3 regions of the Dietzia psychralcaliphila genome follow, and region 3 is predicted to be linked to each of the others. Evidence: predicted binding sites of a transcription regulator. Region 3 holds the regulator's gene; each other region holds the start of a gene.

Region 1 (3,248 bases), 740 kb from region 3:
GGCCCCACGAGGAACGCGGCGTTGGTGCCGTCGAACGCCGCGGTCGCGTCGTCGGTGATGTCGATCGAGTCGACCAGGGGAAGGGCGCAGTCCTCGATCTCCATCGCCACGCCCTCGGCGGCGGTGACCGCGGACGGGATGTCGAGCAGCCGCAGGCGGACCGGCGTGTCGGGGCCGTAGACCAGGCCGGACGCCAGGCGGAAGAGCAACGAGTAGGCGATCTTTCCGGCGGCGCCGGTGACGGTGACGGTGACCGGGGTGGAGGTGCTCATGCGTGGGGACCTTCCTCAGGCGACGACGGGGTCGGTCCCCACAGTAGTGAGAAACCGACCCCCGGTTGATCGCCTGAACCGTCGTACACCCGTTGTTCGCCCCGGGGCCAGTCGGCGGTGTGCGGTCCCGCTAGGTGTGGACCTCGGCGCCCGTCTTGGCGCGGATCTCCTCGATCGTGACGTCCGGGGCCGGTTCGACGAGCCGGAACCCCTCGGCGGTGATGTCGAGGACACACAGGTCGGTGACGACGCGCTGAACGCACCGGCGGCCGGTGTACGGCAGGGAGTTCTCGGCCATGAGCTTGATGTCCCCCTTGCGCGTGACGTGGTCCATCATCACGATCACCCGGCCGGCGCCGTGGACCAGGTCCATGGCACCGCCCATGCCCTTGACCATCGCTCCCGGGATCATCCAGTTGGACAGGTCCCCGGCCTGTGAGACCTGCATGGCGCCCAGCACCGCCACGTCGACCGTTCCGCCCCGGATCATGGCGAAGGACTCCGACGACGAGAAGTACGCCGCCCCGGCGGCTGCCGTGATGGTCTCCTTGCCGGCGTTGATCATCTCCGGGTCGAGCTGCTCGGGCGTCGGGTACGGGCCCACGCCGAGGATGCCGTTCTCCGAGTGCAGGGTCACCTCGACACCGCCGGGGACGACGTCGGGGATGAGGGTCGGCATCCCGATCCCCAGGTTGACGTACTGGCCGTCGACGAAGTCCGCGGCGATCCGGGCCGCCATCTGCTCGTGGGTCCAGCTCATGACCGGTCCTCCCCGTTCCTGCCGCTACTCAGCTTCTCGATCTCGACTCCGGTCTCCTGACGTCCCACCTCGACGAGGCGCTGGACGAAGATTCCGGGGAGGTGGACGTCGGCCGGGTCGATCCGTCCCGCCGGGACGATCTCCTCGGCCTGGACGATGGTGATGCGGCCGGCCATCGCGACGTCCGGGTTGAAGTTCCGTGCGGTGCCGCGGAACTGGAGGTTGCCCGCGGTGTCCGCACGGTGGGCGTGGACGAGGGCGAAATCGGTGACGATCGCGCGCTCGAGGACGTACTGCACTCCGTCGAACTCGCGCACCTCCTTGGGGTCGGACGCCACGGCCACTCCCCCGTCGCCGTCGTAGCGCAGTGGGAGTCCACCCTCGGCGACCATCGTCCCGACGCCGGCGGGTGTGTAGAAGGCGGGGATGCCCGCTCCGCCGGAGCGCATCCGCTCGGCGAGCGTGCCCTGCGGCGTCAACTCCACCTCCAGCTCGCCGCTCAGGTACTGCCTGGCGAACTCCTTGTTGGCCCCCACGTAGGAGGCCGTGGTGCGGGTGATGCGTCGGGCCTCGAGGAGCGTGCCGAGACCGAAGCCGTCCGTACCGCAGTTGTTGCTCACGGTGCTCAGGTCGGTGGCCCCCTGGTCGAGGAGTGCATCGATCAGGACGGCGGGGATGCCGACCAGACCGAACCCCCCGACGGCGAGCGAGGCGCCGTCCGGAATGTCCGCGACCGCTGCGGCGGCCGACGAGAAGATCTTGTTGGTCATGTCACACACCGTAGACTCTGTTCGCTTCTTGCACAACTGTTCGTTATGCGTACACTTGCGGCGTATCGTGGTGCACGTCACCCGGGCCCGACCGGACCCGGCCGCCTCCCCCAGGAAAGGAACCGCCCCATGCCCGCCACCCTGTCTCACCAGGTCAGCGGCCCGCAGTTAGCGGATGCCCCTGCCGTCGTACTCCTCGGATCACTCGGATCGAACCGGTCGATGTGGGACGCCCAGGTGCGCGAACTGGCCCGGGACCACACGGTCATCGCCGTCGACCACCGTGGACACGGGGGCTCCGACGTGGTTCCGGGGCCGTGCACGATCGCCGATCTCTGCGGCGACGTCCTCGCCCTGCTCGACGCCCTCGGCGTGGACCGCTTCCACGTGGTCGGGCTCTCCCTGGGAGGTGCGGTGGCCCAGTGGCTCGCGGTCCACGAGCCCACCCGGGTCCGGTCCACGGCCCTGCTGTGCACGGCCGCGAAGTTCGGCGAACCCTCGGGATGGGTCGACCGCGCGACCGCGGTCCGCGAGGGCGGCACCGGGGCCGTCGCCGACGCGGTGGTGGCGCGGTGGATCACCCCCGGTCGCGCCGAGGAGGATCCCGCCCTGGTGGCAGGTCTCCGCGAGATGATCCTGGCGACCAGCGACGAGGGGTATGCCGCGGCCTGCGACGCCCTGTCCGGGTGGGACGGACGCGCCGACCTCGGCCGGATCACCTGTCCCACCCTCGTGGTGGCCGGAGACGAGGACCCCTCCACGCCGCCCGACGTGCTCCGCGAGCTCGCGGACGGTATCCCGGGGGCCGAGTTCGTGACCCTGTCGCCCGCAGCCCACGTTCCCACCGTGGAGATGCCCGAGCGCGTCTCCGAGGTCCTGCGCGCGCACCTGACCTCGGCCGGGCCCGCGTGAGCGCGGAGGACCGCGAGCACGCCGACGACGAGACCCGGTCTGGGCTCGGGCTCAGCTCCGGGTCCGGTTTCGGGTCCGAGTCAGGGGCAGGGTCCACACCCGAACGACCGGCGTCCCCGGACTTCGTCCAGTCCCTCGCGCGCGGCCTCGCCGTCATCACCGCGTTCGACGCCGACCACCCCCGACAGACCCTCAGTGAGGTCGCCCGGACCACCGGGCTCACCCGCGCGACCGCGCGTCGGTTCCTCCACACACTGGTCGAGCTCGGCTACGTGGACACCGCCGGGTCGGCGTTCTGGCTCACCCCCCGCGTGCTCGACCTCGGCTACAGCTACCTCTCGGCCATGCCACTGACCGATCTGGCCCAACCGCACCTCGAACGGCTCAGCGCCCAGCTCGACGAGTCGTCGTCGATCGCCGTCCTCGACGGTCACGACATCGTCTATGTGGGCCGTGTCCAGGTGCGTCGGATCATGAACATCGGGATCACCATCGGAACCCGCTTCCCGGCCTTCGCCACCTCGATGGGCAGGG
Region 2 (3,248 bases), 980 kb from region 3:
CCGAGATGTCCACGTCGACCACCCGACCGTCGAGTAGTCCCACCCCGGCGATGCGGTCGACATGCCTCAGGGCCGTGCCGTCGGGCCCCAGGGCCGTGTCGCCGGACTTCAGGGCCGTGTCGCCGGGCTCCGGTGCCCCGTCACCACGCTGGCGGGTGAGTATGTCCACTGACTGGGTTCTCCTGCTCTGCCGGACCGTCCCTGACCGGGTCGGGATGGTGCCCTTGCGCTTTCGACAAGGACGCGGGATATTGACCTCGTCAATACAGCTCAGTGTCACGGGTCGGTGTTTCGACCGGATTACCCCGCCGGATCTGGTCTGTAACCGCTCACGGACGATGGGAGACACCGGTGTCAGGGTTTCGCGACGACGGTCTCGCGCGCCTGGGTGCACGCATTCGGCATCACCGCCAGCAACTCGGGCTGACTCTCGTGGAGGTGGCCGGTCAGGCCGGGATCTCGCAGCCGTTCCTCAGCCAGATCGAGCGCGGCAAGGCGGCCCCGAGCATGTCCACGCTCGAGGGGCTCGCCCACGCGCTGGGAACCACCCAGGCACACCTACTGGAGGCGGTCGACTCCGTCGACACCACGTCCGGGGCACCAGACAAACCGGCGGGAGGCCCGGCTGCGGCAGCGGACGGACACGTGGACGTCCGTCGCGCGTCGGAGGGCGCGGTGCTCACCCGCGCGGAGGGCACCGTCGGCGGACACACCCGGTTACTGCCGGGCGGGCCGAACGACACTCAGTTCCTCGAGTTCGTCGAGACCAACCACGTACCCGGCCGGTTCTTTGAACATCCCGGCCGCGAGTGGATTTACGTCACCCGGGGCACGGTCCTGCTTGAGGTAGGCGACTCGCTCAGCCGCCTGGAGGCGGGAGACGTCGCGCGGTACGACGGCACGCTCCCCCACCGCTGGTATGTGCCCGAGGGCGGGCAGGCCTGCCTGATCGTCGCCCGGCCGGGCTGAGTCACTGCCCCGCTCCCCGCTGACCTGCGGTGCCCTGCAGGGCACCAGCAGGGCAGCCCAGGTCAGCTCAGGTCAGGCCGGGCCAGGCCAGGCCGGGCCAGGCCAGGCCAGGCCAGGCCAGGACCACCGGATCCGCGCACCCACACCGTGCCGCACTCCCGGAGGGACGTCGCGGCACGGTCGCGCGGAACGACGGCAGGCGCCGCACCACTGACACGCAACCGAGGCCGGACAGGCCCGCCTGATCGCGGCGCAGCCGAACACGTCCGTCTGATCGTGGCCCGGCCGGGCAGGTCCCCATGCCAGCAGAGGTGCTTTCCGGGTCGAATCACGGCCAGGCACCCGGCCGACCTGCGGCGCCCTGCAGAGGGTGCGCAGGGCACCGCAGATCAGGACCACGGGATCGGCGCACCCCCACCGTGTCGTAGTTCGAACATACGATCGACTCATGACCTCGACACAGCGCCCCATTTCTGACAACGTCGACGCACCCGAGGCACCCATCCCGCCGCCCGGATTCACCACGTCGTCGGGACCCGCCCTCCCCGTACTGGTTCCCGACGCGTTCGCCCGGTGGGACCCCGGCCAACAACGCGGCTACCTCGCCCAGCGAACGATCTACGCGGCCGAGGGACGCACGCTGGCCTATGCCTACGACTGTGTCCGTTCCGCCACAGATCGTTACGCCACAGATCGTTACGCCACAGATCGTTCCGCCACCGATCGTTTTGCCACCGAGCACGACCGCCATCGTGATCCGTGGGAAACCGCCGCCACCATGATCAGCGCCTCCATGGCACTCTCCCGCCCCGGCGCATCCCGGCTGGTGACCACCGCGGTCGAACTGACCGAACGTCTTCCACGTACGGCTGCCCTTCTGGCGACCGGGTGGATAGGCATCCTCGCCGCCCACACCATCGCCGAGGAGACAGCCCTGGTGGCTGATCACCTGATGCCTGAACTCGACCGGCAGATCAGCGACGGGCTGGCCCCCACTAGGCGTAGGACCCACCCACCCAGGCTCGGGCCGCTGCGCAAGATGCTCACCAAGACCATCGCGGCCTGCGATCCCGTCGGCGCCGACGCCCGTGCCCAGCAGGCGCGTCGCGACCAGGACGTGGAGCTGGTGCCCCTCCAGGACGACCGGGCCATCATCACCGCCACGCTCACCGCCGAGGACGCCCTGGAGATCGCCGACCGCATCGAGGCCTTCGCCCGCACCGCCTCACCGGACGACCCGCGCCCCCTGGGCCAACTCCGCGCAGCCGGGCTTCTCGCCCTGAGCCGCGGCTGGACCAGCCTGCCGGATCCGGACGGGGAACACCCCACCGACCCGGAGGCCCGGTCCTCCGCCCGCCGGGTGGTCATCCATGCCTATGACGACGGCACCCCGGACAACCGCGGCCTCACTCTCGCCGGGTACGGGCCGATCACCGGTCACACCGCGGAAGAACTGCAGCGAAGCGCCAGGCTGAGGATCGACTCGCTCTCCGAACTCGCCGACCCGGACACCACCGCAGCCCGGCGCCACGCCCCTTCGGAGGCGGTGTCTCGCTTCTGCCGGGGACGCGATGGGACGTGTGTGTTCCCCGGCTGCCAGACATCCGCGGAGAAGGCCGACCTCGACCACATCATCCCCTTCGACCATGATCACCCTGACCGGGGCGGGCACACGACGTGCGACGACCTCGGCAGTCTCTGTCGTTTCCACCATCGACTCAAGACCGACGGTGTGTGGGCCTACTACCGGGACACCGACGGTTCGTACGTATGGCTCCACGGTCCCAATCACCCGGACAGGGACCCCGGAACCCGCATCTGGACCTTTCCCAGTGGGCCGCTCGCCGGCCACGCGGCACCGCAACACCCCGAGGCGAGCAGTCGCCAGCGGGAGGCGGCCGAGGCTGGCGAGACCGGCAGCGGTTCAGCCGAGTCCCGGAGGCGACCCCACCTGCGTCACCGTCGCGAAGCAGAACGTCAGAAGCTTCGTGCGCAGGCGCGACTGCGGCGACAGACCGAGCGGACCGGACCGAGTGCCCCGCAGACATCGTCGTCTCCGGCGTCGGACGACGAGCCGCCGTTCTGATGAGATGCGCGCGACCGGCGACGTCAGAAGCGCGAACGCGTCGGGTACCACCCGTCGGAGCTGTTGTGTGGACCGATGGACCCGACCTCGATGTGCTCGAACGACGCGAAGTCCCGGGCGAGCCGGCCCCAGTTCTCGCGGGTGATCCCGGTGGTGATCGTCGACGCGATCCGCCCGATCCCACCGTAGATCC
Region 3 (3,248 bases):
GCGCGGGAACCTCTGACGCCCCGCCCGCCCTGACGGCGTCCTCGACCTGTTGTGCCAGACGCCGGAGAGCGTCTTCCTCCACCGCCCGACCCTGGCACGCGCGTCTGACGCCGCGAACCACCTTGTCGCGGCTGAAGCTCTCGGTGACGCCGCTGCGCTTGAGCACGGTCAACAACGGAGTCTCGAGGGTCGTGAACCGGTGTCCGCATTCAGGGCACTCGCGTCGACGTCTGATCGCCTGCCCTTCGTCGACCGACCGCGAGTCGATCACCCGGGAGTCCTCGTGGTGACATATGGGGCAGTACATTCCAGCTTCGCCATTCGTCGACCGGCTCCGCACGTGTCCGCCGGCAGTAGCCGACAGCGGTACGGGGGCGACGGGTCGCCGTCCCGGGATCATTCTAGAAGGCGATGCCATAGGTCACGCGTAGGCGGGCCCGCCCAGGAGTGCCAGCGCCAGCAGCATCAGGACCCCGAACACGATTCCGCAGACCAACAGAGCCCACGTGGGGACGTCGTCGACCACCGGCGCATTCGTCCGCACTTCGCCGCCGCAGGCTCTGACCTGGTCCGCCGACGCGGGTCGGACGAGCACCCGACGACCGGGTGCCACCGATCGTGTGGACAGCTGACGTCCACGGTCGAGGGTCCGCGTGGTGTGACGGATGTGCGTGTCGCGGCGGGACCGCAGCCCGGACGCGGCGGGCCGGTCGTGGTCGGTCGCGCAGACCTCCGTCCAGTGCATCGACGGACGCGCCTGTGACTGCATCTCCAGAACGGACATGAAAACTCCCAACTCGATATGGTGTGCGAAGTTCGTTCGCACGCCCGTGTGCATTTGTGTGCACATCTGTTCGAACTCGAACCTGACTAGAGTTGTATCACGCGGGTCCGACAGAGTCGACATTCCAGAGGATATTTCTTCGAACACCTGTGTGGCGCGGACGGTCCGCGGGAAGTAGGGTGTACACAGATAGAGACGTCGAACACCCATTCGCCGAAGGGACCCACACATGCCCAAGCCCGACTTCGAGGCCCTGACGCCTCGTCAGAAGAGCGTTCTGTTGCATATCCACGACACGGTCAAGGACCGGGGCTACCCCCCGAGCATCCGCGAGATCGGTGACGCCGTCGGTCTGCAGTCGACCTCCTCTGTCGCACACCAGTTGCGGACACTGGAGAAGAAGGGCTTCCTGACCCGGGATCCTCACAAGCCGCGGGCTGTCGACGTCCACGGCGTCCCGGGGCAGCGGTCCCGGGGACGGCGCGCACCTGCTCAGGAGGAGCCGCGGCCCAGTGGGGCGGTCGAGCCGGTATACGTTCCCGTACTGGGCCGCATCGCGGCCGGCGGGCCGATCCTGGCCGAGCAGGCGGTGGAGGAGGTCTTCCCACTCCCGTCGGATCTGGTGGGTTCCGGCGACCTGTTCATGCTCCGAGTGGTCGGTGAGTCGATGATCGACGCCGCCATCTGTGACGGCGACTACGTGGTGGTACGTCGGCAGAACGTGGCGGACAACGGAGACATCGTGGCGGCGATGATCGACGGGGAGGCAACCGTCAAGACCTTCCGCAGGGACGCGAGCGGGGTGTGGCTCCTGCCCCACAACCCGTCGTTCAGTCCGATTCCCGGGGAGCACGCGACGATCCTGGGGAAGGTCGTCACCGTCTTCCGCAAGCTCTGACCCCGCGCGGAGTCGGTGTCGTCTGACCTCGTGACAGGGTCAGGCGACACCGTCGTGCGAACTGCCGGTGCGGTACTCCCCTAGCTCTCCGGCCACGGAGGAGGGCAGCCGGACCACGATCCGGGTGCCGTCCTGCGTGTGTTGCTCGTCCACCACTGCGCCCTCTGCGTGCACACGGGAGACCACGTCACCCCGGGTGAAGGGGATCTCGAGCGTCACCTGCGTGTCCCCGGAGGCGACAACCCGCATGATCCGTTCGAGGAGCTCGTCGAAGCCTTCTCCCGTCGCCGCCGAGACGAAGACCGCGTCCGGGAGGGCGTGATGTAGTTCGGTCAGCACGACGGGGTCCGCCACATCGATCTTGTTGATCACCACGAGCTCGCGCGGACTCTCAGCGTTCTGTTCCTCGACGACATCGTTGATGACGGTGCGGACGGCCTCGATCTGGCGCAGCGGGAAGGCGTCCGACCCGTCCACCACGTGCAGGAGCAGCTCGGAATCGACGACCTCCTCCAGCGTCGAACGGAAGGCCTCGACGAGCTGCGTCGGGAGGTGTCGGACGAACCCGACGGTGTCGGTGAAGACCACGGTGCGCCCGTCCGGGAGCTCGGCCCGCCGGGTGGTGGGGTCGAGGGTGGCGAACAGCGCGTTCTGGACCAGAACGCCGGCACCGGTGAGGCGGTTGAGCAGACTGGACTTGCCGGCGTTCGTGTACCCGGCGATAGCGATCGAGGGCACCGGGGTGGCGCGCCGGCGGTGCCGCTTGGTGTCCCGGGCCTGCTTCATGCCCTTGATCTCCCGACGCAGCCTGGCCGTGCGCTCCCGGATACGGCGGCGATCCGTCTCGATCTTCGTCTCACCGGGACCGCGGAGACCGACGCCCCCGTTGCTGCCCGCCCGGCCACCCGCCTGCCTGGAGAGTGCCTCGCCCCAGCCGCGTAGGCGCGGCAACATGTACTCCATCTGCGCCAGGGAGACCTGGGCCTTGCCCTCACGGCTGGTCGCGTGTTGGGCGAAGATGTCGAGGATCAACGCGGTGCGGTCGATGACCTTGACGTTGACGACCTTCTCCAGGGCGATCAGCTGACCGGGAGTGAGCTCACCGTCACAAATCACCGTGTCGGCGCCGGTCGCGTCGATCACGTCCTTCAGCGTCTTGGCCTTGCCCGAGCCGATGTAGGTGGCGGCGTCGGGCTTGTCGCGGCGCTGGATCAGCGCATCGCACACCTCCGAGCCGGCCGTCTCGGCGAGCTGGGCCAATTCGGCCATCGCGGCCTCTGCCTGTGCTGCGGATCCCTCGGTCCAGACCCCTACGAGGACGACCCGCTCCAGCCGGAGTTGGCGGTACTCGGCGTCGTTGACGTCCTGGAGCTCGGTCGACAATCCGGCGACGCGGCGCAGCGAGGAGCGCTCCTCGAGCTGGAAGTCGCCGACCGAAGGATCATGGTCTCGTGTGGCCCGGTCAGGGGCGGTGTCATCGGTAGTCATTCACCGGCATCATCTCATAATTCCGATCGCGACGCCTCCGGGCGAGGAGTTGCGCCCGAGCGCCGGAACCACCCCTCA

The links. Region 3 encodes LexA, which represses DNA repair genes until DNA is damaged. Its sites were predicted from a motif close to CGAACANNTGTTCG; they were not measured.
Region 1: A6048_RS05610 (CoA transferase subunit A) is a predicted target of LexA. The motif match lies at 1,832-1,845, and genes of this name have one in related genera.
Region 2: A6048_RS13690 (HNH endonuclease signature motif containing protein) is a predicted target of LexA. The motif match lies at 1,400-1,413, and genes of this name have one in related genera.

Annotation. Positions count from the first base shown of each region.
Region 1 is NZ_CP015453.1:1,244,189-1,247,436, reverse strand. Features, by position in the region: partial or broken gene A6048_RS05620 (malate dehydrogenase) at 1-272, opposite strand, end outside; gene A6048_RS05615 (3-oxoacid CoA-transferase subunit B) at 403-1,032, opposite strand; gene A6048_RS05610 (CoA transferase subunit A) at 1,029-1,802, opposite strand; gene pcaD (3-oxoadipate enol-lactonase) at 1,932-2,714, shown strand; gene A6048_RS05600 (IclR family transcriptional regulator) at 2,711-3,248, shown strand, end outside.
Region 2 is NZ_CP015453.1:2,967,313-2,970,560, forward strand. Features, by position in the region: gene A6048_RS13680 (amidohydrolase family protein) at 1-169, opposite strand, end outside; gene A6048_RS18300 (helix-turn-helix domain-containing protein) at 352-969, shown strand; gene A6048_RS13690 (HNH endonuclease signature motif containing protein) at 1,418-3,055, shown strand; gene A6048_RS13695 (NAD(P)-binding domain-containing protein) at 3,079-3,248, opposite strand, start outside.
Region 3 is NZ_CP015453.1:1,983,961-1,987,208, forward strand. Features, by position in the region: gene nrdR (transcriptional regulator NrdR) at 1-307, opposite strand, end outside; gene A6048_RS09075 (hypothetical protein) at 422-784, opposite strand; gene lexA (transcriptional repressor LexA) at 1,014-1,682, shown strand; gene hflX (GTPase HflX) at 1,722-3,170, opposite strand; gene dapF (diaminopimelate epimerase) at 3,185-3,248, opposite strand, start outside.